DNA from 4 places in the Mesorhizobium sp. M0058 genome. Region 4 is predicted to be linked to each of the others. Evidence: predicted binding sites of a transcription regulator. Region 4 holds the regulator's gene; each other region holds the start of a gene.
What was found. The regulator PhoB, encoded in region 4, activates phosphate uptake and scavenging genes when phosphate is short. The targets are predictions, from matches to a motif close to TGTCATNNANCTGTCAT.

Region 1: NKJ75_RS08150 (LTA synthase family protein) is a predicted target of PhoB. The motif match lies at 4,183-4,199, and genes of this name have one in related genera.
Region 2: NKJ75_RS16410 (alkaline phosphatase D family protein) is a predicted target of PhoB. The motif match lies at 1,819-1,835, and genes of this name have one in related genera.
Region 3: NKJ75_RS12230 (esterase-like activity of phytase family protein) is a predicted target of PhoB. The motif match lies at 3,967-3,983, and genes of this name have one in related genera.

What each region holds. Positions count from the first base shown of each region.
Region 1 covers NZ_JAMYUQ010000004.1:132,272-139,751, forward strand. The annotation lists gene mltG (endolytic transglycosylase MltG) at 1-269, opposite strand, end outside; gene fabF (beta-ketoacyl-ACP synthase II) at 472-1,734, opposite strand; gene NKJ75_RS08135 (acyl carrier protein) at 1,769-2,005, opposite strand; gene fabG (3-oxoacyl-[acyl-carrier-protein] reductase) at 2,227-2,964, opposite strand; gene fabD (ACP S-malonyltransferase) at 3,025-3,972, opposite strand; gene NKJ75_RS08150 (LTA synthase family protein) at 4,250-6,178, shown strand; gene rpsF (30S ribosomal protein S6) at 6,491-6,991, shown strand; gene rpsR (30S ribosomal protein S18) at 6,991-7,239, shown strand.
Region 2 covers NZ_JAMYUQ010000008.1:311,671-319,150, reverse strand. The annotation lists gene NKJ75_RS16420 (TetR/AcrR family transcriptional regulator) at 1-286, opposite strand, end outside; gene NKJ75_RS16415 (MFS transporter) at 360-1,643, shown strand; gene NKJ75_RS16410 (alkaline phosphatase D family protein) at 1,907-3,481, shown strand; gene NKJ75_RS16405 (hypothetical protein) at 3,529-3,807, opposite strand; gene typA (translational GTPase TypA) at 4,005-5,834, shown strand; gene NKJ75_RS16395 (DUF1062 domain-containing protein) at 5,890-6,513, opposite strand; gene NKJ75_RS16390 (L-idonate 5-dehydrogenase) at 6,856-7,480, opposite strand, start outside.
Region 3 covers NZ_JAMYUQ010000006.1:207,069-214,548, forward strand. The annotation lists gene NKJ75_RS12220 (MATE family efflux transporter) at 1-1,329, opposite strand, end outside; gene NKJ75_RS12225 (L,D-transpeptidase) at 1,528-2,316, shown strand; gene NKJ75_RS12230 (esterase-like activity of phytase family protein) at 2,395-3,870, opposite strand; gene NKJ75_RS12235 (LacI family DNA-binding transcriptional regulator) at 4,032-5,057, opposite strand; gene NKJ75_RS12240 (Gfo/Idh/MocA family protein) at 5,251-6,282, shown strand; gene NKJ75_RS12245 (sugar phosphate isomerase/epimerase family protein) at 6,279-7,187, shown strand; gene NKJ75_RS12250 (substrate-binding domain-containing protein) at 7,304-7,480, shown strand, end outside.
Region 4 covers NZ_JAMYUQ010000008.1:682-8,161, forward strand. The annotation lists gene xylF (D-xylose ABC transporter substrate-binding protein) at 1-459, opposite strand, end outside; gene NKJ75_RS14850 (ROK family protein) at 725-1,960, shown strand; gene phoB (phosphate regulon transcriptional regulator PhoB) at 1,991-2,680, opposite strand; gene phoU (phosphate signaling complex protein PhoU) at 2,697-3,401, opposite strand; gene pstB (phosphate ABC transporter ATP-binding protein PstB) at 3,443-4,267, opposite strand; gene pstA (phosphate ABC transporter permease PstA) at 4,285-5,601, opposite strand; gene pstC (phosphate ABC transporter permease subunit PstC) at 5,598-7,058, opposite strand; gene NKJ75_RS14880 (substrate-binding domain-containing protein) at 7,155-7,480, opposite strand, start outside.

The sequences.
Region 1 (7,480 bases), on a different contig from region 4:
AGGAAGGTGTCGCCGGCCACCGACGGGCCCGGTTCGTTGAATGCCTGCTTGCCGAAATAGAGCGAAACGCCGGCGGCGAGGATCATCAACATCACCGCGGAGATGACGAAGTTCATGAACACGACGACTTGGCTGCGCGAGGCGCGCGAGCGCTTTGGTGGTGGTGTGCCGGCTTCCGGGCGCAAAGCTTCGGCCGCGGTCTTCGGCACGATCGGGCCGGTCTGCTGGTTTTGTCCGAATTGTCCGCTGCCGCCCGGATTGGTGTTCATTAGCGCCCTACCATCTGATCTCTTAGAGCGACCATGCGCCCGATTGGACGCACAGCGTGCCCTAACATTTCAAGCCTACGCATCGTGCTTTTAAAAAAAGCGCCTTCGGTTTCAGGCCGATGCGACGAATCCCCAGCGGCAGAGTAGGCTTGAATATGGCAAAATTGACGACAGACCGCTGGCGCGCCGGTCGATACCGCAATCAGCCTGTATAACGCTGGAATACCAGCGAAGCGTTGGTGCCGCCGAAGCCGAAGGAGTTGGACAGCGCCACGTCGACTTGGCGATGCCGTGGCGTGTTCGGAACAAGATCGATCGCGGTTTCGCGTTCCGGGTTGTCAAGATTGATGGTAGCTGGCGCGATGTTGTCTCTGATAGCGAGGATCGAAAAGATCGCCTCGGCGGCACCCGCGGCACCCAGGAGATGGCCGATCGACGACTTGGTCGACGACATCGAGATTTTCGAGGCGGCGTTGCCGACCAGCCGCTCGACGGCGCCGAGTTCGATCGTGTCGGCCATGGTCGAGGTGCCGTGCGCGTTGATGTAGTCGACGTCGGCGGGCGTCAGCTTGGCCCGGTTCAGCGCCGCCGTCATGCAGCGGAAGGCGCCGTCGCCGTCTTCGGCCGGTGCAGTGATGTGATAGGCATCGCCGGTCAGGCCGTAGCCGGTGACCTCGGCATAGATCTTGGCGCCGCGCGCCTTGGCGTGTTCGAGTTCTTCCAGCACGACGACCCCGGCGCCCTCGCCCATGACGAAGCCGTCACGGTCGCGGTCATAGGGACGCGAGGCCTTCTCAGGCGTGTCGTTGCGGTCGGTGGACAGTGCCCGGCAAGCAGCGAAGCCGGCAAGCGATAGTCTGGTCACCGGCGATTCCGCGCCGCCGGCCAGCATCACGTCGGCATCGCCGAAGATGATCAGCCGGGCGGCATCGCCAATGGCGTGCGCGCCGGTCGAGCAGGCGGTGACGACGGCGTGGTTGGGGCCTTTCAGCCCATGCCGGATCGATACCTGGCCAGATACCAGGTTGATAATGTTGCCGGGAATGAAGAATGGACTGATACGGCGCGGTCCGCGCTCTTTCAGGATGATAGCGTTCTCGGCGATGCCCTCGAGGCCGCCAATGCCGGAGCCGATCATGACGCCGGTGGCGCAGCGCTCGGCTTCGGTGCTGGGCTCCCAGCCGGAATCCTTCAGCGCTTCGTCGGCGGCCGCAATCCCGTAAAGGATGAAGTCGCCGATCTTGCGCAGTTCCTTGGGCTCGAGCACGGCTTCGGGATTGAGCGTGCCGTTGGTGCCGTCACCGCGAGGAATGACGTGGGCGATCTTGCAGGCAAGATCTTCCACTTCGAACTCGGTGACGCGCTTCGCGGCGCTGCGGCCGGTCAGAAGTTCCTTCCAGCTGTGCTCGAAGCCCATGCCGAACGGCGAAACCAGGCCAAGGCCCGTGACGACGACACGCCTCATCGCAGGTCCTCCCCGGTGATGACTGCGGATGGTGTCAGGCCGAAGCCTTGTCGATGTACTTCACGGCATCGCCGACGGTCAGGATGGTCTCGGCCGCATCGTCCGGAATCTCGACGCCGAACTCTTCTTCGAAGGCCATGACGAGTTCGACCGTGTCGAGGCTGTCTGCGCCCAGATCATCGATGAAGCTCGCCTGCTCCGTCACCTTGTCGGCATCGACGCCAAGATGTTCGATGACGATCTTCTTGACGCGCTCTGCGGTGTCACTCATTTGGGGCATCCTCGTCTTTTGTTTGTCTGTCTTCGTTAGCGGGCAGAATGCCGCTAATCAAGCTGAAAGATGGTCCTGCCGGAAACGCAACGATGCCGGACCGGTTTTTGCCCGAACCGCCGGGTTGCGGGCCGCATTACACGAAAAATGGCTGAGGTCCAAGGCGAAATGGTCTCTTTTCACAAGCCGGCCATGTCTTCTTATCACCCGGCAATATCCTGTCAGATCATGGCCATGCCACCGTTGACATGGATGGTCTGGCCGGTGACGTAGGCTGCCTCGTTGGAGGCGAGATAGGCGACGGCCGACGCCACTTCAACACTCGTGCCCATGCGGCGCGTCGGGATCGCGGCCATTATCGCGTCTTTCTGCTTGTCGTTGAGCTTGTCGGTCATGGCCGATTCGATAAAGCCCGGGGCGACGCAGTTGACGGTGATGTTGCGGGTGGCGATCTCCTGCGCCAGCGACTTGGAAAAGCCGATCATGCCGGCCTTGGAGGCGCAATAATTGGTCTGGCCAGGATTGCCGGTGACGCCGACCACCGAGGTGATGTTGATGATGCGGCCATGGCGGCGGCGCATCATCGGATGGGTCAGCTCGCGGGTCAGCCGGAACACGGCGGTGAGGTTCACCTCCAGCACGCTGTCCCAATCCGCGTCCGCCATGCGCACGAACAGGCCGTCCTTGGTGATGCCGGCATTGTTGACCAGTATGTCGACGCCTTCGAGTTCGGCTTCGGCCTTCTGGCCAAGCGCCTTGACCTCGTCACGGTCGGCAAGATTGGCCGGGAACAGCTTTACCCGGTCGCCGAGTTCGCCGGCCAGGGTCTCCAGTTTCTCGATGCGGGTGCCGTGCAGGCCGACAATGGCGCCTTGCGCATGCAGCACCCGGGCAATCGCCTCGCCAATGCCGCCCGATGCGCCGGTGACGAGCGCCTTGCGGCCGGTCAGTTCGAACATTTTCGTCTCCTGATCTTAAGAGAACACCCTTCCCACGGGAGGGGTTGAATCGCCAGTGGATTATGCAAGCGCGGCCAGCGCCGCCTCGACATCTGGCGGCGTGCCGACGGCGGATGTGGCGATGTCGCGGTTGATCCGCCGCGCCAGGCCGGAAAGCACCTTGCCGGCGCCGATCTCAAACAGCGTGGCGACGCCGTTGGCGCCGAACCACTCCACCGTTTCGCGCCAGCGCACGCGGCCGGTGATCTGCTCGACCAGGCGGCGCGCGATCTCGTCGGGGTCGCTGGTCGGGGCTACAGTGACGTTGGAGACGACGGGCACGACCGGTGCATTCTTGGTCACGCCGGCCAGCGCCTCGCGCATGACATCGGCCGCCGGCGCCATCAGCGCCGAATGGAAGGGTGCGGAGACCTGCAGCATCAGCGCCCGCTTGGCGCCCTTTTCTGTGCACAGTTTCGCGGCGAGTTCCACCGCCGCCCTGGCGCCGGAGATCACCAGCTGGCCGCCGCCATTGTCGTTGGCGATCTGGCAGACTTTGCCGGATCCCGTTGCGGCCTCGGTGCAAGCGGCTTCGACGTCGGGCTGTTCCAGTCCGATGATCGCCGCCATGGCGCCCTCGCCGGCCGGCACCGCCGCCTGCATGGCGTTGCCGCGGATGCGCAGCAGCCGGGCAGCATCGGCGACCGAAACGAAACCGGCCGCGGCAAGGGCGGAATATTCGCCGAGCGAATGACCGGCAACGTAGGCAACCTTGTCCTTCAGCGAAAAGCCGCGCGCTTCCAGCGAGCGGATCGCCGCCAGCGAGACCGCCATCAGCGCCGGCTGGGCATTGGCAGTCAGGGTCAGCGCCTCTTCCGGGCCTTCCCAGATCAGTTTCGACAGCTCTTCGCCCAACGCATCATCGACTTCCTCGAACACCCTGCGTGCCTCGGGGAAGGCGTCGGCGAGGTCCTTGCCCATGCCGACAGCCTGGCTGCCCTGTCCCGGAAAGGTGAATGCGACGGCCATTTGGGCGCTCTCCAGCGGCTGATTTTTCCTGCCTGTGACGCAAGGCGGACCGTCAAGTCAAGCCCGGAGGCGGCATTTCGGCTCTCGCTTGAACCGGAGCTGACCTCGAGTCCCTGTTCCCAAAGGCTTTTTGCCGATCACACCTGATGAAAACCGCTCACGAATCGTTTGCTGGCTCTTCTTATTTTCGCCACAGGCGCTAGCTTTTGCATGACAGTTCTATGACAGAACGGTGGCGCGAGTGGAAATACGCGTTGCTTGGGCCGGGGGAAGAGACGTGGCTAGGATCAGGAAAGGCGCGGCCGTACCCGCGCCACAATTCTTGGAAGACGATCCGTCCACCGGCTACCTGCCGGGGCGCAGATGGCCGGTCATCCGCTACGGTCTGGTCACGCTGCTTGCCTCCGCCATCCTGGTGTTCGCTATCGAATGGATCGTGCGCGGCGACTTCTTCGGCACGGTCGACTTCTTCCTGCAGCCATTCAAGCCGGGCTGGACCACCATCATTGTCTTTGCATTGGTGCTGATGGGACTGGACGCCGTGCTTGGCCGCAGTCACCAGAGCCTGATGATCGTGGCGCCCCTGACGCTGGCGCTGGCCTTTGTCGGGCATCAGAAGTCGCATTATCTCGGCGATCCGCTCTACCCAACCGATTTTCTTTATTCGCGCCAGATCATGGCACTGATGCCGCTCCTGGTGCGCGAGCGGCCCTGGACGGCGCTCGCCATGGCGGTCGGCATCGTCGCCGGCCTGTCGCTGCTGATCTATGGCTGGCGGTTGTGGCGCCGCAAGGTTCCGATCCTCAGCCGCAAAGGGCGGCTGGCGCGGCTGACGCTGGCAGTGCCGCTGCTCGCCTTCTTCGTCTCGATCATGGACTACGCCACCTTCTCGTGGACCCGCGACCGGCTGCAGATCATCCCGATCATGTGGGACCAGAAGGAGAACTACGCCTCCAACGGGTTTGCGCTGGCCTTCGCGCTCAACGTGCCGATGGCGCATGTCTCGGCGCCGGCGGGCTATTCCGACAAGGCGATCGACGCGATCGACAGGCCTGCTGTGGCGGCCTCGGTACCGGATGAGAAACCCGACATCATCGTGGTGATGAGCGAATCTTTCTGGGATCCGACCAAGCTGCCCGGCGTCACAATCACGCCTGACCCGATCCCCAATGTGCGGGCGCTGCGTTCCGGCTATATGTTTTCGCCGGAATTCGGCGGCATGACCGCCAACATCGAATTCGAGGCGCTGACCGGCTTTTCCAATGCCTTCCTGCCGGCGGGCTCGATCCCCTACCAGCAATATGTGCGCACACCGACGCCGTCGCTGGCGACCTTCCTGAAAAGCGAGGGATACCGGGCGCGCGCCATCCATCCGGGCACCAACTGGTTCTGGAACAGGGGCGCCGTCTATGCCGATTTCGGCTTCAACGATTTCCGCTCGGAAGAGACGCTGCCGCCACTGGAAAAGCGCGGGCCGCTGGCTTCCGATGCGTCGATGACCGACGAGATCATCGCAGAGGCCGACGCCAGCGAGCGGCCGGTGTTCTTCTTCGCCGTCAGCCTGCAGAACCACGGTCCCTACGAGCCGTACCGCTATTACAATCCGACCCACAAGGTCGCGGCACCGATCAGCACATGGGCGCGGGAATCGCTGCTCAGCTACGCCGAAGGCTCCGCCGATGCCGACCGTGGCCTCGAACGATTGATCGAATGGGCGAAGAAGCGCGAGCGGCCGACGGTCATCGCCTTCTTCGGCGACCATCTGCCGCCGCTCGGCCCCGTCTATGTCGAAACCGGTTACCTGAAGGACAATGTCGCGCCGCGCAAGGAACCGACGCCGGAGGCGGCACTGGAGCATCATCAGACGCCGCTGGTCATCTGGTCTAACCGCACCGGTCCGGCGCAGGATATGGGCGCGGTGAGCCCGGCCTTCCTGCCCTACCACATCCTGACAACGGCCGGGATCACGCACCCCTACTACACCGGCTTCCTGGGCGCGTTGCGCGAACGCTATCGCGTCGTCGACCGCAATCTGCTTTTGACACCGTCAGGTGAGGCCACGCCGGACTGGGCGCGGCAGAAGGACGTTGATCCGGCGATCAACGACTTCCGCCTGCTGCAATACGACATGATGTTCGGCAAGCGTAAGGCGGCTCCGGACTTCTTCCCCGAAACGATCAACGGTGGTACCCCGCATACGAGTTGATGCCTGGTATTTTTCCAACCCTGCGACGCCAGGACGCTGTCCGGAGCATGCGTTACCCTTGCCTTCCAGCCAATTTGCTTTATAGACGCCCGCAATCTGCCGGTCCTTGCTGGGGGCTGAACGGAGGGCCGGAGGTTTTACCCAAAACCTTCGTGTGAAGCCAGAAGCGCTTCCGCCTCCCGTGTCTCCGCTCTCGACCGTCTCGAAATGCTCCTTTCTTCCCCGCCCCCTCGGGATCAGCGGGTCAGAGAAGTTGCAGAGGCTTTTGCCGCGAGGATCCGGGAGAGAAACGAAGAAAGGCACTGAACCACTATGGCTCTATACGAACATGTGTTCCTTGCCCGGCAGGACCTCTCGCAGCAGCAGGTCGATGCGCTTGTCGAACAGTACAAGGGCGTCATCTCCGCAAATGGCGGGTCCGTCGGCCGGGTCGAGAACTGGGGACTGAAGTCCCTCACCTACCGGGTCAACAAGAACCGGAAGGCTTACTACACGCTTATGGACCTCAACTGCCCGCCGGCAGCGCTCAACGAGATGGAGCGCCAGATGGGCCTGTCCGAGGACGTGCTGCGTTTCCTGACCGTCAAGGTCGAGGCGCATGAGGAAGGCCCGTCGGCCATGATGCAGAAGCGCGAAGAGCGCTCGGAACGCGGCGGCTTCGGCGACCGCGACCGTGGCGATCGTGGTCCGCGCTCGTTCGGCGACCGTGATCGCGGCGACCGTGGCGATCGTCCGCCGCGCTCATTTGGCGATGCCGGTGGCGATCGTGGTCCGCGCCGTCCGCGCGAAGGCGTTGAAGGAGGTGCAGAATAATGGTCGACATCAATCAGATCCCGACCCGGCGCCCGTTCCATCGCCGCCGCAAGACCTGCCCGTTCTCTGGCGCCAATGCGCCCAAGATCGACTACAAGGACGTGCGTCTTCTGCAGCGCTACATTTCCGAGCGCGGCAAGATCGTGCCGTCGCGCATCACCGCCGTCAGCCAGAAGAAGCAGCGCGAACTCGCCAAGGCGATCAAGCGCGCCCGCTTCCTCGGCCTGCTGCCCTACGTGGTTCGCTAAGATCTCCGAAGCAGGCGGTTCGCCGCCTGCTTCCTTCTCCCACGGCGACGGGCGCCGCAGGGGTAATTTGATGATGCATGTCGTTGCCCCAAAACCGGGCCCACTCTTGGCGACGTGCATTGAAATCCCGAGTTGAGGTGAAAAGCCTCTAACTGCCGCGACAGGCAGGACAGCGACACCGGCGCCAAGGCGCTCAGAGCTTCCTGACCTGTTCCATTCAATTCGGCGCCGATCCCGCGGT
Region 2 (7,480 bases), 310 kb from region 4:
GCGGGTCGCCGGGATGGGCAGCCACGGCTTCGTCGAAACGCTCCCAGTACTCACGGTCATATTGCCTGAGATAGGAAGCGGCAAGCTCGTCCTTGGAGGGAAAGCTGCGGTAGAGGCTGGGCTTGGTGACGCCGGCGCGCTTGACGATCTCGTCGACGCCGATCGCCCGAATGCCGCGGCGGTAGAACAGGTCGTAGGCCACGTCGAGGATTTTCTTGGCAGCCTTGGGCGGTGCGGCTGCATGACCGTCCTTGATGGTCAGTTCAATATTTTTGTCCGTTGGCATGGTATGACTCGATTGACGTGTTACCGATCGGTACGTATACATGTCCTCACCCTGCAACGTACCGGTCAGTAACATGATAGCTCAATCCCGTCCCTTTGGCCAGCGCTACGCTTTCGTCGTGGTTGGCGTCATCTTCCTCTGCTTGTTGATCGCGGCCGGGCTTCGTTCCGCACCCTCGGTGATGATGCTGCCGTTGGATAAAAGCTTCGGCTGGGGGCGCGATACGGTTTCGATTGCCGCCGCGATCGGCATCTTCCTTTACGGCCTGACCGGGCCGTTTGCCGCCGCATTGATGGAGCGTATCGGCTTGCGCCGCACGCTGCTTGCCTCGCTTGTGATCATGTCGGGCTCGACCGCGCTCAGCCTGCTGATGACCGAGCCATGGCATCTGTTCCTCACCTGGGGCGTGTTTTCAGGTATCGGCTCCGGCGCGGTCGCCACCGTGCTCGGCGCCACCATCGTCAACCGCTGGTTCAAGACCAATCGCGGCTTGGTGATGGGGCTGATGTCGGCCTCCAGCGCCACCGGCCTCTTGGTGTTCCTGCCGCTGCTGGCATCGCTCGCCCAGTCGGGCGGCTGGCAGCCCGTCGCTACCGCCGTCTCGATCGCCACTGCCTGTCTTCTGCCGCTGGTCTGGCTGTTGGTTCCGGAGCGTCCCGCTTCGATCGGCATGGTGCGCTATGGCGCCGGGGCGGATGACGTGCCGCCGGTGTCGCCGGCATCGCAAGGCAATTTCCTGGCGCATACGCTCAACACGCTGCGCCGCGCTGCCGGCACCCGCGTCTTCTGGTATCTGTTCGCCACGTTCTTCATCTGCGGTTTCACCACCAACGGGCTGGTCGGCACGCATCTGATCTCCTTCTGCGGCGACATGGGCATCCCCGAGGTGCAGGCCGCGGGCCTGTTGTCGCTGATGGGCATTTTCGACCTGATCGGCACGACTTTGTCGGGTTGGCTCACCGACCGTTTCGACCCGCGCAAGCTGCTCGGCGTCTACTACGGCATTCGCGGCCTGGCGCTGATCTATCTGCCCTATTCCGGCTTCTCGGCGACCAGCCTGATCATCTTCGCCGTGCTCTACGGTCTGGACTGGATCGCCACCGTGCCGCCGACGCTCAGGCTCGCCAACGAGGCCTTCGGCGACCGCAGCGGCCCGATCGTGTTCGGCTGGATCGTCGCCGGCCACCAGGTGGGGGCCGCCACCGCCGCTGCCTTCGGCGGCACCATGCGCGAATTGCAGGGCAATTACGAACTGGCCTTCCTGATCGCCGGCTTGACGGCGATCGTGGCTGCGTGTCTGTCGCTGCTGATCAATACGAGCAGGCCGGCTTTCGATCCGGAGCCGCAAGCGGCGTAAGGCGCGGTACTAATCTCCCCCCTCAGGGGGGAGATGGCCGCGAAGCGGCCAGAGGGGGTCCGTGCGACCGGACTCAGCCTCTTGCGCATAGGAGGTCGGCGCTCCAAGCGAGGCGACCCCCTTCTGTCGCCTTCGGCGACATCTCCCCCCTCAAGGGCGGAGATCACCTGTCGATTGTTATCAAAGTTTCATCTTCCCGAGATGTGGCTGAAACATTGAAGCTGGAGCTTGCTGGCACCGTTCGAAGCCATCAGGAGACAGCCATGAACAAGATCTCGTTGACCCGCCGCGCTTTCGTCACCTCTGCCAGCGCCGCCGGTCTGCTCGGCGCATCGGGGCTCGCTTTGCCCTATTATTCGCGCGCCAGCCAGCGCCCGGCCTTCACCCATGGCGTCCAGTCCGGCGATGTCGATGCCTCGAGCGGCATGGTGTGGACGCGCACCGACCGGCCTTCGCGCGTCATGTTCGAAGTGTCGTCGACGGAAAACTTCGCCAATGCGACGCGGCTGGCGCCGCTCGATACCTCGCCGGCCAGCGACTTCACGGTCAAGCGCCTGCTCACCGACCTCGCCTCCGACCAGGATATCTTCTACCGGATGACTGCCGCCGACCTGTCGGATATCAACGCCGTTTCCGAACCGATCGTCGGCCGTTTCCGCACAGCACCCGCCTCGAAGCGCGACATAAAATTCGCCTGGTCGGGCGACACGGCCGGCCAGGGCTGGGGAATCGATGAGACCGGCATGAAAACCTACGCCACCATCGCCAGGCACACGCCGGATTTCTTCCTGCATTCCGGCGACACCATCTATGCCGATGGCGCCATGAAGGACGAGGTAGACCTGCCTGGCGGCGGCAAGTGGAAAAACGTCGTCCTGATCGACGGCAAGCGCAAGGTGGCCGAGACGCTGGATGAGTACCGCGACCAGTGGAAATACAACATGATGGACAAAAACGTTCTGGCCTTGAGCGCCATCTGCCCGACCTTCTACCAGTGGGACGATCACGAGGTGCTGAACAACTGGTCGGATTCGAAGAATCTCGGCGCCGACAGCCGCTACACCGAAAAATCCGTCCATGTGCTCGCGGCGCGTGCGGCGCGCGCCTTCCATGAGATGACGACGATCCGCTACGAGCCGTCCGAGCCCGGCCGCGTCTACCGCAAGATCGCGCATGGGCCGCTGCTCGACGTGTTCTTCCTCGACATGCGCTCCTATCGCGGCCCGAACGGCCCCGACATGCAGGAGGACATGACGCCGCAGTCACGCATGCTGGGCGAACAGCAGACGAAATGGCTGAAGCGCGAGCTGACGAATTCCAGGGCGACCTGGAAGATCATTGCCGCCGACATGCCGCTCGGCCTCGTCGTCTGGGACGACGGCGCCAAGAAGGTCGGCGCGGAAGCCATCAGCAATGGCGACAATGGCCTGCCCAAAGGCCGCGAGCTCGAGATCGCCGACCTGTTGCGCTACATCAAGACTGCCGGCATCACCAACACGGTCTGGTTGACCGCCGATGTCCACTACACGGCGGCGCACTATTACAACCCCGACAAGGCGCGGTTCCAGGATTTCAATCCTTTCTGGGAATTCGTCTCGGGCCCGATCCACGCCGGTACCTTCGGTCCCAATGATTTCGACATGACCTTCGGCCCGGAGCTGAAATTCATCAAGGCGCCGACCACCGAACAGGGCCAGAACCTGCCACCCTCGGCCGGCCTGCAGTTCTTTGGCCTGGTGGGCATTTCAGGGGCGACAGAGCAGCTGACCGTGCGGCTGATGGATCGCGACGACATCGAGCTTTACAAGGTGACGCTCGATCCGGTGCGGTCGGCGTAAGCCTTTGGGTCGGTGCGAAGGATCGCTATGCCTCGAATGGGCAGCCGTCAGTCCGAGTAGCAAACCGTCGGAATCTTCGGCCACACCGCGCTGTCGCAGCCTGCAACCTGCTGCCTCTGCTTGAAAGAGGCGCTGACCGGGCCGGTGACCACGGGGTCGACGCCATCAGGGGCGTCGGCAAACATCTGCTCGGCCGTCCGGTCGGACGACGAAGCCGGATTGGCTTCCTTCACCGTGGCGGCCGATTGAGCGGCATTGGCCGCCAGCACGGCAGCGAATGCGACCGAAGCGATGAGGGGCCAAAATCGGTTGAGTTTGTCGGTCATGAATTTCGAACTACCCGGGCCCAGAAAGGTTCCCGCCTTGGTTAACAAAACCATCTCACACCGAGATGCTTAAGATTTGATGAGTATTTGGTGGTGCGCCTCCTCTTTCGCAATTGCGAAAAACCCTGTATGAGCCGCGCAACCGAAAGAGGCGGCGCCTTTTGGCCTGCTGCCTGCAACGCTCCCGAGACCACAAAATGAAAATTCGTAATATCGCGATCATCGCGCACGTCGACCATGGAAAAACCACCCTCGTCGACCAATTGCTGCGGCAATCCGGTTCCTTCCGCGACAATCAGCGCGTCGCCGAGCGCGCCATGGATTCCAACGACCTCGAAAAGGAACGCGGCATCACCATCCTGGCCAAGGCGACCTCGGTCGACTGGAAGGACACCCGCATTAACATCGTCGACACACCCGGCCACGCCGATTTCGGCGGTGAGGTCGAGCGCATCCTGTCGATGGTGGATTCGGCGATCGTGCTGGTCGACGCCGCCGAAGGCCCCATGCCGCAGACCAAGTTCGTCGTCGGCAAGGCGCTCAAGGTCGGCCTGAAGCCGATCGTCGTCATCAACAAGATCGACCGTCCGGACGCCCGCCACGTCGAAGTGGTCAACGAGGTGTTCGACCTGTTTGCAGCGCTTGACGCCACCGACGAGCAGCTCGACTTCCCGATCCTCTACGGTTCTGGCCGCGATGGCTGGGTCTCGGAAAATCCGGAAGGCCCGAAGGACCAGGGCCTGGCGCCGCTGTTCGACCTCGTCATCAAGCATGTGCCGGAGCCGACCGTTCATCCCGGCCCGTTCCGCATGATCGGCACCATCCTGGAAGCCAATCCGTTCCTCGGCCGCATCATTACCGGCCGTATCGAGAGCGGCACGCTGAAGTCCAACCAGGCGGTCAAGGTGCTCCACCATGACGGCACGCAGATCGAAACCGGGCGCATCTCCAAGATCCTCGCGTTCCGTGGCCTCGAGCGCCAGCCGATCGAAGAGGCGCAGGCGGGTGACATCGTGGCAATTGCCGGCCTGTCGAAGGGCACTGTCGCCGACACGTTCTGCGACCTGGCGGTGACCGAGGCGTTGCATGCGCAACCGATCGATCCGCCGACCGTGACCATGTCTTTCCTGGTCAATGATTCGCCGCTCGCCGGCACTGAAGGCGACAAGGTGACCAGCCGCGTCATCCGCGACCGCCTGCTGCGAGAAGCCGAAGGCAATGTCGCGCTCAAGATCGAGGAATCGCCCGACAAGGATTCGTTCTTCGTTTCCGGCCGCGGCGAATTGCAGCTGGCCGTGCTGATCGAGACGATGCGCCGCGAAGGCTTTGAAATCGCCGTGTCGCGTCCGCGCGTCGTCATGCAGAAGGGCGAGAACGGTGAATTGCTGGAGCCGGTCGAGGAAGTCGTCATCGACGTCGACGAGGAGCACGCCGGCATCGTCGTGCAGAAGATGTCGGAGCGCAAGGCCGAGATGGTCGAGCTGCGGCCTTCGGGCGGCAACCGTCAGCGCATCGTCTTCCACGCGCCGACGCGCGGACTGATCGGCTACCAGTCGGAACTGTTGACCGACACGCGCGGCACCGCCGTGATGAACCGGCTGTTCCACGCCTACCAGCCCTACAAGGGCGAACTGCCGGGCCGCACCAACGGCGTGCTGATCTCCAACGAACAGGGCGAGGCAGTGGCCTATGCCATGTGGAACCTCGAAGACCGCGGCCCGATGGTCATCGACCCGGGCGTCAAGGTCTATCAGGGCATGATCATCGGCATCCATAGCCGTGACAACGACCTCGAAGTGAACGTGCTGAAGGGCAAGAAGCTGACCAACATCCGCGCCGCCGGCAAGGACGAGGCGGTGAAGCTGACGCCGCCGATCCGCATGACGCTGGAGCGCGCGCTGGCCTGGATCCAGGACGACGAGCTGGTCGAGGTGACGCCGAAGACCATCCGCCTGCGCAAGCTCTATCTCGACCCGAACGAGCGCAAGCGCTTCGAGAAGTCGGCCAAGGTTGTGGGCGCGGCGTAATCGTCTGATTGTCTAAATTCGAGAGGGGCGAAGCACCGGTGCTTCGCCCCTCTTGTCATTCACCCACGGCAGCCGAAATGATGGCTTCACGATCCGGCTCGTCGGCCAGGTCAATGCGAATCGCCGTGCCGTCGCGGGCCGGCTTGCGCAAAGCTCTGGCGCCTTCGGGAACAACAACCAGCAATCGTTTCTCCTCCAGCGCCTGAAGCCTTGATCGGGAGATGCCGAGTTCGCCGGCGAGCAGACGGTCGAGCCGCAGCGATGTCGGCATTTCCAGCCCAAGCCTGATTTCAAGCGTCGTTGCGCCCCTCTCGCCGAGGCTTCGCTTTTGAACCGCGACATCCGAAAATTCCTCGACGCGGCCGACCCGGTTTCGCAACGCCACGACATCGAAGGCATGGCGGCGGGCGAGGGCCGGATCGTTGCTTTCGAGCGCTGCCAGCAGCGCGGGTTCGATGTCGCGGCGGTTGCAGCGTTCGAAAATGCCGCAATTCCACGAATTGTCGCAGTCGATGCAGCGATAGATCAGCCACACGTCGATTCGCTTGCCATTGGCGTTGACGCGGAATTTGTCGCTGCAGCGATAGGCTTTCACGGCGCCGCAGCGGTTGCAGTGGATCAGAGGTCGAGGCGCGATTTCGGGCGTGATTGCCCAGTGGATAGCGAGATGTTGGGACAAGCCGGAAGACCTTCCAGTGTGGAAGTTCTTCAGGTCGGCAATGGCGAGATGCCCATGCGGGCACGGCGTGGCGAGAGCTAGCTATGTCGGAAATCAGCTGTCACGGGCGGCAAAGCGCGCGAGACAACGGTTCAGCAGTGCCAAACCGGTCTCGAACCGCCGCCTGAGGAACACGTGAAATGGAGCAGGCACCGCTTAATGCGGCGCCCTGCCAAGCGTGATCAGGGGAGTTGGCGAGACCGGCGGTTACTGAGGCAAAATGAAGCTCGAAATGAATGTCGGGACGGTTCTTCTAGCGGCAAGATGCCGAGCGGGCAAGGTTCATAGGGTGTCTCGCCCTGCTCAGGCGAAGGCGATCTGTACCTTCATCGATTTGTTGCGGTCGCCGGCGATCTCGAAAGCCGCAACCGCCTCGTCCATCGGATAGATGCCGGTCAGCAGCGGCTTAACGTCGACGCGACGGTTGTTGATCAGATCGACGGCCAGCGCGAACTCGTCGTGGAAACGGAAGGAGCCGCGCATTTCGATCTCCTTGGCGACGATGAGATTCTGAGGCAGCGACATGTCGCCGCCTAGGCCGAGCTGCACGAGCACCCCGCGCGGCTTCAGCACATCGAGCCCGGCTCGCACCGCGCGCTCATTGCCGGAGCATTCGAACATGACGTCGAAACTGCCCTTCTCGACATTGTAGCCAGCGAGCTTGTCGGCATCTGTGGCGACATTGATGGTGCGGTCGGCGCCGATCTCGTTGGCCTTGGCCAGAACCGCGTCCATGACATCGGTGACGACGATCTCACGCGCGCCGTGGACACGTGCGGCAAGGATGCTGAGCGCACCGATCGGCCCGCAGCCGGTGACCAAGACCCGCTTGCCGAGCAGCGAGCCGGCGCGGTTGACGGCATGCAGCGTTACCGCGAACGGCTCGGCAAAGGCGGCTTCGTTGATGGAGACATAATCGGCGATCTTG
Region 3 (7,480 bases), on a different contig from region 4:
CACCAGCGAGGTGATCGATCCCGCCGGAAAACTCCACCACAGCGCTTCCTCGCCGATGTAGCTCCTGAAGAAGTAGGCAAAGCCGGTACGCACGACCAGCACGGAAATCACCAGAATGATCAGCGGCGGCATCACGGCACCGGTGGCGCGCACGGTGGCGAACAGCACGATGGTGACGCCGAACAGGATGAACGACCAGGACGCCACCTTGTTGATGTGGGCTGCAATGTCGATTGCGGTGCTGTCGCGGCTAAGGAACAGGCCGAGCACCGGCCTGTCGAAGAGGAACAGCAGCGCCACCAGGGCGCCGGTGAGCACCAGGTTGAAGCCGACGCCGGACGCCGCGATGCGACCGATGCGGTCCCAGCGCCCGGCGCCGACATTCTGGGCCGCCATCGACGAGACTGCGGCTCCGATCGCCAGTGCAGGCATCTGGATATAGGTCCACAGCTGCGCCGCGATGCCGTAGGCGGCGGCGACCTGCGAGCCGTAGGAGTTGACGATGCCCATCACGGTCAGCGCCGCCGCCGAAATGACGATCATCTGCAGGCCCATCGGCACGCCCTTGAAGACGACGATCCTGAGCAGCGCCGGATCCGGCCGCAGCAGAGCGAGGTTCGCGCCGGCGAGCCGCAACGGATGCTTTTTGGCATAAAGCACGACGAGGATGGCGATCACGCTCACCGTCTGGCCGATCAGCGTCGAGGTGGCGGAGCCGGCGATGCCGAGTTCGGGGAAGGGGCCGATGCCGCGAATGAGCAGCGGATTGAGGATGATGTCGAGCACGACCGCGAGCGCCATGAAGAAGAATGGCGTGCGCGAATCACCCGCACCGCGCAGCACCGTCATGACGAAGGACAGAAGGTTCATCATCGGCACGGCGACGAAGATGATACGCAGATAGGAGCGCGCCAGCGGCAGCGCATCGGGCGGGGTGCCCAGTGTGTTGAGGATGGCGTCGACCCAGATCCAGCCGCAGACGGCGAAGATAGCCGAGACGAGGAAGAAGAAGCTGGCGCTGGTGCCGACGATGCGCCGCGCCTCGGGCAGGTCGCGGGCGCCGACCGATTGCGCCACCAGGATGGTGGCGGCCATGCCGATGCCGAATACGGTGCCAAGAATCAGGAACAGAACCAGATTGGCGTTGGAGGTGGCGGTCAGCGCCGATTCACCGAGGAAGCGGCCGACCCAGACAGCGTTGATCGAACCGTTGAGCGACTGCAGCACATTGGAGCCGAGCACCGGCAGAGCGAACAAAAGCAGCGTGCGCGGAATCGGGCCGCTGGTCAGGTCGCCGGTGCGCCGGCGCGGTGGTATTTTTTCGTCCATGGGCTGTTCGGCGAAGGTTCATCTCAAAGTCCGCCCGGCAATGATCGCCGATTTGACGGACAAGGTCGATGCGGCATTGGAACATGCCACCTGGCGGCTTCAAGCTAATCAGTTCTCAAAACATTCGGAATGGGATATGGGTCGTCGCCGCGTGGGGTCGCATATCCTGTTGGATATGATGAATAGGCTGGGGGGATCATGTCCGACAATCCGCTTTTTTCCGAGCGCCTGAACCGGCGCGCGTTTCTTGGAATATCCGCTTTGGGTGCCGCTACCATGGCGCTTTCAGCCTGCACCACGACCGACGTCGTGGTGCCGCCAACGCCCGCTCCGGCGCCCGAACCGGCTCTGGGCGATGCCGCCACCATGTATTCGGCGCGCGTCGATGAGGGCTTTTCATTGCCGGCAATCCCCGTGGCCAAGCTCGATCCGAAGTTCGTGCGCCAGATCGTGGACGATCCGACCGGCGAAAAACCCGGCACGATCGTCGTCGATACATCCGAGCATTTTCTCTATCTGGTGCGCGACGGCGGCAAGGCAATGCGCTATGGCGTCAGCCTCGGCAAGGCCGGGTTTGGCTGGACCGGCAGCGCCGTGATCCAGGCGCGCAAGAAATGGCCGGTGTGGACGCCGCCGCCCGAAATGATCCAGCGCCGGCCGGAACTGGCGAAATATAAGGACGGCATGCCGCCGGGACCGCAGAGCCCGCTCGGCGCGCGTGCGCTCTATCTGTTCCGCGACGGCAAGGACACGATGTACCGGCTGCACGGCACGCCGGAATGGGATTCCATCGGCAAGAACGCGTCGTCGGGCTGCGTGCGCTTCATGAACCAGGACATTATCGACCTCTACAGCCGGGTCAACGGCGTAGCCCAGGTCTATGTGCGCCCGAACCTGTCGGCCGCAGGCAAGATCATGGCCGTGTCGAGCCGGACCGCCGAGCCGATCGATGCCGGCGTGCCAAGGGATGCGGAGATTTTGAAATAGGTGCCTTCACGGCATCGCTGATCGCCGACAAACGTTTAGAGGCGGACGCGCCGGGCGCGTCCGCCTTTCCGTAAACGGCTACTTCTTGGCGAGGCCCGGAAGCGTGACCTGATAGACCAGGAACATGGTGTCGACATCGGCGCCGTCGTCGGCCTTGTAGGGCGCGCCGACCTGAAAACCGTCTTGGGTGAGAAAGTCGTTATCGTTGCCGACGAACAGGAAATAGTCGTCGGGCAGCGCCGGATCGAGCAGGCTGACCACAGACATTGCTTCCCACTTCTCCGAGAGATTGTTCTTGTCGTTCGGCTTGCCGTCATGCAGGCCGAAACGGCCGAGTTCCTTGTTGTCGTTGATGTCAATGAACGGCGTCAGCTTGGCCGGGGTCACCGAGGGGTCGAGCACGCCCTTGGGCGCCAGCGGCTTGTCGGCGGCATCGAAGGCGCCGCCGGCAATGTCGGTGGCGCCAGAGACGTCGACGACGAAAATCTGGCGCAGCAGCGAAGTATCGCCCTTCACCCCCTGGCCGTTTCCGCTGTCGCGCGCCAGCATCAGGAAGGTCTTGTCAGACAGCGCCACGATTTCGCTCTGCGCGGCGACCTTGGTCTTGTCCTTGGCGTCCTTGAACACCGGCAGCGGCACGGCATATTCATGCACCAGCTTGAGATGGGCCGGGTCGGAGGCGTCGTAGACCAGCGCGCGGGTGTTCTGGCGCGTCGCGGGCGAATCGCCGCCATCCTGGCGGGGCGCCGACTGCAGCACAGTGATCAGCGACTTGCCGTCCGGCGTCAGCGCCATGCCTTCGAGGCCTTGATTGTTCTGGCGGCCGGTTTCGGGATCCTTCGGATCGGGTTCGGCTGCACCGGGGCCCGGATTGTCGGAGGCGAAGTTCGGCGCGCCCTTGCGCATCGGCACCAAAGCGGCGGGCGGCTGCGTTGCCGACAACAGATGGCCGTCGGCCGAGAAGCGGTAGATGTTGGGGCCGTATTCGTCAGAGATGAACATGGTGCCGTCGGGCAGCCGCGCGATCGCCTCATTGTCGAGCGCCAGCTTGCCATTGGCCTCGGGCAGGATCGGCAGGTCGCCATTGGCCGCGCGCACGCCGTTGAGCGGATCGAGGCCGGTGGCGTCAGCGCCCTTGTCGTCGGTGAGGAGCAGGGAATCGGCAAGCGTCGCCTTGACGCCTGTCTGTTCCTGGCCGGAGGTGGGCGTGGCGCCTAGTGCTACCGGCGTGAACTCGATGCGAATAGTGTTGAGGCGCGGCCGGTAGTCGGTGGTGCCGACGACATTGTAGCCGCGGTCGGGCAGCAACCAGAGCGAGCCCTTGTAGCCGTCCGCGCCACGGGTCCAGCTTGCGGCGTCGATGGACATGCCGGAGCCGGAGCCGAAGGTCTCGCCGAACTTGTCCTTCTGATCGGCCGGAATGCGGCCGACGCCGACCAGGCCCTTGTTGACGAAGCCGCCAACGGTGGCGGTGCTGCCGGCAAGGGCAGGGGTCAGGGCGGTAAACAGCGCCAGCACGGCGCCGAGCGACACGGTTCGGTGCAGATTTTTCATGGAGATCCTCTTTGTGACAAGCCTTGAGCGGCGCAAAGGGGCCACCGCATCGCATCGACGATGTCGCCCTCTCGCAAAGCGGTCTAGGACGCGAACATGATACTTGCGTGACAGAGCGGGCCTCTTCCTTCTCCCTTGTGGGAGAAGGGAGAGACGCACTATCAATCGCTGTCGCGGGCGATCAGCTCCAGCGGCCAGACTTCGCGGATGATGCGCGGACCTTCCGGGCCGGCAAAGGCGGGAAGCGAGGCCAGCAGCATTTCGGCCAGTCGCCGGCCCATCGGCTCCAGCGACGGACGGAAGGCGGTCAGCGCCGGTGAAAAATAGCGGCAGAGCGGCGTGTCGACGATGACGATCACCGCGATGTCGTGGCCGGGCCTGATGCCCATCTCGGCCAGTGCCTTGCAGCCGCCGAGCGCCATTGCGTCATTGTTGAAGATGATGGCTGTGGGCCGGTCCTTGGAGAGCATCACGCGCGGCGTCACCTGGTAGCCTCCGGCCTCGTTGATGAAGCCGTCGGCGATCAGGCCGGGGTCGACTTCGATACCATGCCGCTTCAGCGCCTTGCGGTAGCCGTCGAGGAACAGGTAGCCGAAGTTCAGATCAAGCGAAGGGCGGATGGCGGCAATGCGGCGGTGGCCGCGCGCGACCAGCCGGTCGACGGCTTCATCACCCGCCCTCTCGAAATCTATATCGAGCGAAGGATAGGTGTCGTCGCCGGATTGACTTCGGCCAAGCGTGGCGAAGGGAAAGCCGGCCTTGCTGAGATAGTCGATTCGATCGTCTTCCCGCCGTGTATTGGCCAACACGACCGCGTCGGCCCGGCGCGTCTCAACCACGCGGCGCAGCCTCTCCTGCTGATATTGGCCGGGCTCGCCCATGACGACCATCAGATCCAGGTCATCCTCGGCAAGTCGGCCCTGCAGACCGATCAGGAACGGGATGAAGAACGGTTCGCCATATTGCTGGTCGCCCGGATGCGGCTGCAGCATGAAGGCGATCGAATGGGTGGTGCCTTGCCGCAGACTGCGGCCGGACTGGTTGGGCGAATAGTTCAATTGCTTGGCGGCGGCGAGCACGCGCTGGCGGGTGTCGGCATTGACGTCGGCGCGGCCGTTCAGCGCCCGCGACACGGTGCCGATCGAAATGTTCAGGTGACGCGCAAGGTCATGGATGCTGGACGCCAAGGACAGTTCTCCCCCTGTCTTGGCTAGCACCGGCTGCCGCCCAGGCCAAGGCTTCGGGATGATTTTCGCTGGCAGCCGATTGACATTCTACGCCATCGGGTGTGTTCTCGTAAACGTTTACGGAGAAACGTTTACGGTGATGCCGGAAATGCCGTGACATTCGGTCTGGAGGACCGGACGGGAGGAATGCTGGATGATGAATGCCGTCCTCGTCGGCTGTGGTGCGATGAGCAAGGCCTGGCTCGATGCCGCGAGGCAGATCGACGGGCTGGCCATTGTCGGCTTGGTCGATCTCGACGCCGAACGGGCGAAGGCGAGGGCGCGCGAATACGGGCTTGACGGCGCCGTCATCGGCACCAGCTTGGATGCGGTGCTCGACCAGACCAGGCCGGACGCGGTGTTCGATGTCGTGGTTCCCGCCGCCCGGCGCGACGTCGCCTTTGCCGCCTTTGCCCATAATTGCCATCTGCTGACGGAAAAGCCGCTGGCCGATACTCCGGAAAATGCCCGCGCCATCGTCGATGCGGCACGTAACGCGGGGCGTATCCATGCGGTCGTGCAGAACCGCCGCTACGTCGCCAATGTCCGGCGCATCAGGCGCTTTCTCGACTCCGGCGCCATCGGCAAGCCAACCAGCATCCATGCCGATTTCTTCGTCGCGCCGCATTTCGGCGGCTTCCGCGAGGAGATGGCGCATGTGCTCTTGCTCGACATGGCGATCCATACTTTCGACGCCGCCCGCTACATGGTCGGCGGCGATCCCGCCGGCGTCTTTTGCCAGGAATGGGAGCCGGCGAATTCCTGGTACCGGCAGGGATCGTCGGCCAGCGCTATCTTCGATCTCGGCGGCGGCAAGGTGTTCACCTATGCAGGCTCTTGGTGCGCGGCGGGCTTCCGCACCAGCTGGGAGAGCACGTGGCGCATCGTCGCCGAGCACGGCAGCCTGGTCTGGGACGGCGAGGACGGACTGAAGGCCGAGGTTGTGTTGTCGGTCCGCGACGGCCTGTTCGACCTGACCCAGCCCATCACAGTACCGCCGCTCGATTCCGCCGACCGCGTCGGCGGTCATCTCGGCATCATCAAGGATTTCATCCACGCCATCGAGACCGGCAGCGAGCCGGAAACGCGTGGCAGCGACAACATCAAAAGCCTGGCCATGGTTTTTGGCGCCATCGAAAGCGCCGAGACCGGACGGCGCGTCGCAATCACACAGGAAGCATCATGATGCCAAACCCGCTTCTCGACATCCGGATCGGCACCATGGTGCGGGCCAATCTCGAAGACCCGGCCGCCTACATCAAAGAGATTCTGCCGCTCGGCTTCGAGAGCATCCAGCCCTTCTTCTGGCAGACGCTGGGCGGCAAGGATTTGGCGCGGCTCGCCGGTGAGATTGGCGAGGCGATCGGCGATGCCGATGTCGCCGTGTCGTCGATCGGCGTGTTCGGCAATCCGCTGGAGGATGGCGAGGTCGATCGCGGCGTGCTCGCGGCCTGGGAAACCGTCATCGACAATGCGCATCTGTTCGGCGCTTCGATCGTCAGCGGCTTCACCGGACGTCTGCGTGGCAAGAAGCTGACAGACAGCCTGCCGCGCTTCCGTGAGGTTTGGGGTCCGCTGGCCAGGCGCGCCGCAGACAAGGGCGTGCGCATTGCCTTCGAAAATTGCGCCATGGATGGCAACTGGGCGGCCGGCGACTGGAACATCGCCCACAATCCCGATGCCTGGGAGTTGATGTTCAACGAATTGCCCGACGACAATCTCGGCCTCGAATGGGAGCCCTGCCACCAGCTTGTCTACCTCATCGACCCGATGCCGCAGATCCGCAAATGGGCGCCGCGCATTTTCCATGTCCACGGCAAGGACGCGACGGTGCGCTGGGATGTGATCCGCGAGCACGGCGTGTTCGGCAAGCTGCCCTTCGTGCAGATGCGCACGCCCGGGTTTGGCGACAGCGACTGGACGCGGGTGATCAGCGAATTGCGGCTGGCCGGTTACAAGGGCGCCATCGACATCGAGGGCTGGCACGACCCGGTCTATCGCGGCGACCTCGAAATCACAGGCCAGGTGCGCGGGCTGGAATACCTCAAGCAATGCCGGGGAGGAGCGACCTACCTGCCGAACCCGGCGTGACCGAGGGCCGGTGGGAGGAGCCGGCCTGACAGATTGCCAAGCACTGCCGACAAGCACTGCCGACAGGCGAACGACGAAACCCCTCGGCTCACCGAGGACAAAAGGGAGGAACGTGCATGAGCATCGCAATGAGAACGACACTTCTGCGCTCGACCGTCGTGGCCGCCGCCACGGCGCTGTGCGCTGCCATCTCCACTCTGCCGGCGCAGGCGCTCGACGCCCAGTGGTGCAAGGATGTCCACATCCGCTTTTTCGTCGGCGGCGCCGAGGGCGACGCTTTCGGCACCATCGTC
Region 4 (7,480 bases):
CTTGATGAAGACATAGTTGCCTTCGGGCTTCGCCTTGAACACTTCGCGGGCCTGCATGCGGCCGACTTCCTTGTTGTCGAAGGTCAGGTAGAAGACGTCCTTGTTCTCGATCAGGCGGTCATAGCCGACGACCGGAATGCCTTCGTCCAGCGCCTTCTGCACCGCCGGGCCGATGGCCGAGGCGTCCTGCGCCAGGATGATCAGCGAGTTGGCGCCCTGCGAGATCAGGCTTTCGACGTCGGTCAGCTGCTTGCCGGGATTGGACTGCGCGTCGGCGGAAATGTACTTGTCGCCGGCAGCCTCTATCGCCGTTTTCATCGCCGCCTCGTCGGTCTTCCAGCGCTCTTCCTGGAAGTTCGACCACGACACGCCGATGACCTTGTCCTTCGCCTGCGCGACCGACATCAGCGCCAGCGACATGGCGACACCCGCCAGCATGGCGGCTGCAAATCTGTTCATCATAATCCTCCCTGCGCCGCGTGCGGCGCGACAAAACTGGCCCGAGGGCCGGCACACAGAGGCGCTATTTTTTCGAGCCTCGAAAAAATACTGGTTCAATGATAACGCGCTGTCAACATCGATTCTGATGGATTCTGATGGCCGTGCCGAATTTTTTCGAGGTCCGCAATAAACAATGACAGGGCTGCCGGCGTCTGCCAATATTTGGCTGGTGCCGTCGAACGCCGTCACTATCATGAGGCGCGAGGAGGCCGGGAGGAAACAAATGTCGGTTGGAATCCGCCACGACGATCTGCGCCGTCGCAACCGTGCGATGGTGATTTCAGCCGTGCGCCGGGCCGGCCAGCCGTCGCGGACCGAGATTGCGGCGACCACCGGCCTCAGCCACTCGACCATATCGGCAATCTCGTCTGATCTGATTCAAGAAGGCATCCTGATTGAAGGCAAACCTGGCGAGACCGGCGCACTGAAACGCGGCCGGCCGCAGGTGGGCCTTGGTCTCAACCCGGAAGCGGCGGCGGTGATGACCGTCGTGCTGTCGCTCAATTTCCTGTCCGTCACCGTCATCGACTATGCCGGCCACGTCGTCGCCGAGGAACAGCGCCGGCTGGACACGCTGACCAAGCCGCGCGACGAGCTGATTGGCGAATGCGTAGCAATCGTCCGGCGGCGGCTTGAGGATCCCGACCTCGATGTCCAGAGCATCGCCCGCATTGCCATGGGCATCCAGGGCATCACCGATTCGCAGGCGCGCGCCATGCTGTGGTCGCCGATCACGCCACTGACCGACATTGCCTTCGCCGACATGTTGGAAGCGGAATTCGGCATTCCTGCCACCATGGAGAACGATTGCAACATGATGGCGGTGGCGCTGCAATGGCGCCAGCCCGAGCGCTACCGCGACAATTTTATCGCCATCCTCTTATCGCACGGCATCGGCATGGGCCTGGTGCTGAAAGGCGAACTGTTCACCGGCACCCATTCCTCGGGCGGCGAGTTCGGCCACATGATCCACCGTCCGGGCGGCGCGCTCTGCCGCTGCGGGCGGCGCGGCTGCGTGGAAGCCTATGCCGGAAACTACGCCATCTGGCGCAGCGCCAAAATGATGGGCGAGGATGCCGAGCCGGTCGATATCGGCGACGCTGATATGCGCGCACTCGCCGCGCGCGCCCGCGAAACCGACGGCCCGGAGCGCGAAGCCTATCGCAGGGCCGGCGAGGCGCTCGGCTTCGGCCTCGGCAGCCTGTTTGCGCTGATCGATCCGGCACCCGTCGCCATGGTAGGCGTCAGCGCCGCCGCCTTCGACCTGATCGAACCGGCATTGCGCGAAGCGATCGCCCAGACCGCCGGCGGCCAGCACTCGAAATCGATCTCCTTCGACACCGAGCCCAACGAGCTGCCGCTGATCCGCGAAGGCTGTGCCATGCGCGCGCTCGGCTTCGTCGATCAGGAGATTTTCGCGCCGGGCATTCAGGCCAAATCCGGCAAGCATGTCGCCTGAATGGCCGGCAACGGCGCGACGCGCAGCATCCTAATCTTCCCTGATCGCGTAGCCGGCGCCGCGAATGGTACGGATGACATCCGGCATGCGGCCGTTGTTGACCGCTTTGCGTAAGCGCCCGACATGGACGTCGACGGTTCGCTCGTCTATATAGATCGTCTCGCCCCAGACATTGTCGAGCAGTTGGCTGCGCGAGAACACGCGGCCGGGATGGCGCATCATGAATTCGAGCAGCCGGAACTCGGTCGGTCCGAGCCTGATCTCGCTCTTCTTGCGGTAGACCCGGTGCGATTCTCGATCGAGCACGATGTCGCCGACCTTGAGCACGCTCGACAGCACTTCCGGCTTGGCCCGGCGCAGCAGCGCCTTCACGCGCGCCATGAACTCCGGCGTCGAGAATGGCTTGACCAGATAGTCGTCGGCACCGGTGGACAGGCCGCGCACGCGATCGCTTTCCTCACCGCGCGCGGTCAGCATGATGATCGGCAGCCGCTCGGTTTCGGGCCGCACTCTAAGCCGCCGGCAGAGCTCGATGCCGGAAACAGCGGGCACCATCCAGTCGAGCACCAGGAGATCGGGCACGTTTTCCTGCAGGCGGATCTCGGCTTCGTCGCCGCGTGTCACCACCTCGACCTGATAGCCTTCGGATTCGAGGTTGTAGCGGAGGAGCACGCCCAGCGGCTCCTCGTCCTCCACGACCATGATGCGTGGCGCGATCATAGGCAGTTCACCCTCATCAGGCCGGCGTGGCCATCGCCGTCTCGTCCTGCTTCGGACGATTGGCGGGCAATTGCTGGCCGGTCAGCACATAATACGCATTTTCGGCGATGTTGGTGACATGATCGCCGATGCGCTCAAGATTCTTGGCGCAGAACAAGAGATGCGTGCAGGCGGTGATGTTGCGAGGGTCTTCCATCATGTAGGTCAAGAGCTCACGAAACACGGACGTGTATTTGACGTCGATGCGCTCGTCGTCATTCCTGAGTTTTGCAAGCGCTGCCGCATCGGTGGCGGCATATTCCTCGACGACGCCTTGCACCTGGATCAGCACCAGTTGCGCCATGGCATCGATGGAGTGCGAGAGGTCGCGCGGCGTGACGCTCAAGCCCACGGTGCCGACGCGTTTGGCGATGTTCTTGGCGAGGTCGCCGATGCGCTCGAGGTCGCCCGCCATGCGGATCGAGCCGACCACGGCGCGCAGATCGTTGGCCATCGGCTGGCGCTTGGCGATCAGCGTGATGGCGCGGTCGTCCAGTTCGCGCTGGCGCGCATCCATGATGGCGTCGTCGGAAACGACACGCTGTGCCAGCGCATTGTCCGAATTGAGCAGCGCCCTGGTCGAGCCGCTGACCATCGAGCCTGCCAGATCGCCCATGTCGCGGATCAGCTTGCTGATCTGCCCGAGCTCTTCATCGAAGGAGGCGACGGTATGTTCACCCATGATCTTGGTCCTCGTGCCTGAAAATTCACCCGCCGGACGGCTCAGCCGAAGCGGCCGGTAATGTAGTCCTGGGTGCGCTTGTCGTCGGGGTTGGTGAACATCTTGTCGGTGGCGCCCTCCTCGACGAGATAGCCGAGATGGAACATCGCCGTGCGCTGCGAGACGCGCGCCGCCTGCTGCATCGAGTGGGTGACGATGACGATCGTGTAGTTCTGGCGCAGTTCGTCGATCAGCTCCTCGACACGGGCGGTGGCGATCGGATCGAGCGCCGAGCAGGGCTCGTCCATCAGGATCACCTCCGGCGACACGGCGATGGCGCGCGCGATGCACAGGCGCTGCTGCTGGCCGCCGGACAGGCCGGTGCCGGGCTCCTGCAGGCGGTCCTTGACCTCGTTCCAGATCGCAGCCTTCTTCAGGCTCTGCTCGACGATCTGGTCCATGTCGGACTTGCGCTTGGCCAGCCCATGGATGCGCGGGCCGTAGGCGACGTTCTCGTAGATCGACTTCGGGAACGGGTTGGGTTTCTGGAACACCATGCCGACGCGGGCGCGCAGTTCGACGACATCGATGTTCTTGTCGTAGATGTCGTCTTCATCGAGCGTGATCTTGCCGGTCACCCGCGCCGAATCGATGGTGTCGTTCATGCGGTTGAGGCAGCGCAGGAAGGTCGACTTGCCGCAGCCGGACGGGCCGATCAGCGCCGTCACCTGGTTCTGGCGGATGTCGAGATTGACGTCGAACAACGCCTGCTTCTCGCCGTAGAAGACGCCGACCTTGTCGCCGCGCATCTTGATGACTTCGTTCGACTTGGCGTTCATTTTGTCGCCCACTGCATTCTCAAGGGACTGTTCGGTCATGATGTTCATACCAAATTGCCTTTTTTCTACCAGCGCCGCTCGAACCGGCGCCGGAGCACGATCGCGGTGATGTTCATGGCCATGAGGAAGACGAGCAGGATGATGATGGCGCCGGACATGCGCTCGACAAAAGCGCGCTCAGCCTCGTTTGCCCACATATAGATCTGAACCGGCAGCGCGGTCGCCGGATCGAAAGGCGTCGTCGGATAATCGGCGACGAAAGCGACCATGCCGATCAAGAGCAGCGGTGCTGTCTCGCCGAGCGCACGCGCCAGGCCCATGATGGTGCCGGTAAGGATGCCTGGGGCGGCAAGCGGCAGGATGTGATGGAACACCATCTGCATCTTGGAGGCGCCGAGACCTAGGGCCGCCGAGCGGATCGACGGCGGCACCGCGGCGAGGGCGGCGCGCGTGGCGATGATTATGGTCGGCAATGTCATCAAGGTCAGCACCAGGCCGCCGACGAAGGAAGCCGAGCGCGGCATGCCGAGGAAGTTGATGAACACGGCAAGGCCAAGCAGACCGAAGACGATCGACGGCACCGCCGCGAGATTGTTGATGTTGACCTCGATCAGGTCGGTGAAGCGGTTCTTCTTGGCGAATTCCTCGAGATAGATCGAGGCGGCGACGCCGATCGGCAGCGCCAGCAACAGCACGATCACCATCATGTAGAACGAGCCGATGATCGCCACGCCCATGCCCGACGTTTCGGGCCGGCTGGAGGCGCCATAGGTGAACAGGCCGGTGTTGAAATGCTCGGCCATCACGCCGTCGGCTTTAAGCTTGTTCATCCAGTCGATCTGCTGGTTGGACACCTTGCGGCGCGCTTCATCGACGCCGAGGTCGATCTGACCCTTGAAGGCCGAGTCGAGGTTCGCGGCAGCCAGGATGTCGACGTCACGCGTCCTGCCGATCACCGACGGATCGGCGGAGACGATGTCGCGCAGCTGGACGCGGGCGCCTTCCGACAGGAAGCCCCTGAGCTTCAGCATCATCGGCTTGTTGGCCGGATCGATGCCGAGCTTGGCCACCAGCGCGTTTTCGGCGAGCTTGGGATAGTTCGCCTTGATCAGCACATTCGGGTCTGTGGCACGCTTGTTCGAGGGGTCGATGACCTTCTCATCGAAGGTGATCGGAAGCGTCACCGTCGTCTGCCAGAAGGCGGTGTAGCCTTTCGAGACGATGGTGATCAACATGATGGCCAGGAACGCCAGGCCCACCGAGATCGCAATCACGCCATAGATGCGGAACCGGCGTTCGGCGGCATAGCGCGCCTTCAGCCCGATGTCGCGGCGCGGACGCGCGACGGCACCCGCCATCGTGTCCAGGGGGATGTCGGTCATTCGTACTGCTCCCGGTACTTGCGCACGATGTAGAGGGCGACGATGTTCATCACCAGCGTCAGCGCGAACAGCGTCAGGCCGAGCGCGAAGGCGACCAGCGTCTGCGGCGAGTTGAACTCGAGATCGCCGGTCAGCTGGTTGACAATCTTGACGGTGATGGTCGTCATCGCCTCGAACGGATTGGCCGTCAGATTGGCGGCGACGCCCGCCGCCAGCACGACGATCATCGTCTCGCCGATGGCGCGCGACGCCGTCAACAGGATGGCGCCGACGATGCCGGGCAGTGCCGCCGGCAGGATCACCCGCTTGATCGTCTCGGAGCGCGTGGCGCCGAGGCCGAGCGAGCCGTCACGCATTGCGCGCGGCACCGCGGTGATGATGTCGTCGGACAAAGAGGACACGACCGGGATCAGCATGACGCCCATCACCAGACCGGCGGTGAAGATGCTCTGGCCCTGGATGAAGGGCGAGCCGCCGGTGAGTGCCGCCGACAGGTCGCGCAAGAACGGTCCGAGCGTGACAACGGCGAAGATGCCGTAGACGATGGTCGGAATGCCGGCCAGCAGTTCCAACGCCGGCTTGACCACCGAGCGCACACCGCGCGAGGCATATTCGGACATGTAGACCGCCGACATCAGCCCGACCGGCACTGCGACCAGAAGCGCGACGGCGGCGATGTAGAGCGTGCCGGCGAGTAGCGGGATCAGGCCGAACTGACCCTGGCTGCCGCCGGAACCGGCGGCGGCGAAACGCGGATCCCACACCGTGCCGAAGAAGAAGCTCATCGGCGATACGCTCTCGAAGAAGGTGATCGTCTGGAACAGCATCGACAGCACGATGCCGACCGTGGTCAGGATGGCGATGGTCGAGGCCGCAAGCAGCCCCCACAGCATCAGCTTCTCGACATTGTTGCGCGCCCTGGCGCGCGGCGCGATCTGCCTCAGCGCATAGAAGGCGCCGGCGACCGACAGCGCGAAGGTCAGCACGGCGCCGAACAGGCCGAGCCGGTCCTGGACCTGGTTCGCCTCGACCGCGATCGGGATCATATAGTCCTGTGTGTCGCTGGCCAGTGCCACGCCCTTGGCGGCGAGCAGCGGCTGCAATTCGGCGAAAGTAGCGGGAAGTGCGGTATCGCCATCGAGCCGGCGCAGGCCCTTGGCCAGGCTCTTCACCATGCTGGCGTCGAGCGCTTCGCTGGCCACCTTTGTGTCGGCGGTGCGCTCGGGCAAAGCGGCATGGATGTGCCGGTCGAGATAGAAGGAAGAGCCGATATCCCAGACGGCGAGCAGCAGGACGGCAGGCAGGACCGCGAGCAGAAAGGCCCACCAGCCATGATAATGCGCGCGCGAATGCGGCTTGACCTTGCCGGTATCCTGCGCCGCTGCGCGCTGGCGGCCGATCACAAAAGCGACCACGCCTATGGCGATGACTATGGCGAGTACGAGCAAGGACGACATCACCCACCCCAGGGAAAATTCAGATCGCCGCCACCGTTGCGGCAAGCGGCGAAATCAGGGCGCGGATTTGGTCCGCGCCCTGATCCGGTCGGTTGATTACATCGTCTTTCCGGCGGCGAAGGCGTCGCGCTGGCCCTGACGTTCGGCGTCGGGAGCGGAAACCAGGCCGTACTGGGCGAGCGGGCTTTCCGGGCCGATCATCTGGTCATCAAGGAAGAACTCGACATATTCCTTGAGGCCGGGAACGACGCCCAGATGCGCCTTCTTGACGTAGAAGAACAACGGCCGCGACACGGGGTACGTGCCATCGGCGATGGTCTGCGTCGAAGGCACGATGCCTTCGACGGTAGCGACCTTCAGCTTGTCGGCATTGTTCTCGTAGAAGGCGAGGCCGAACACGCCAACGCCGCTCTTGTTGGAGT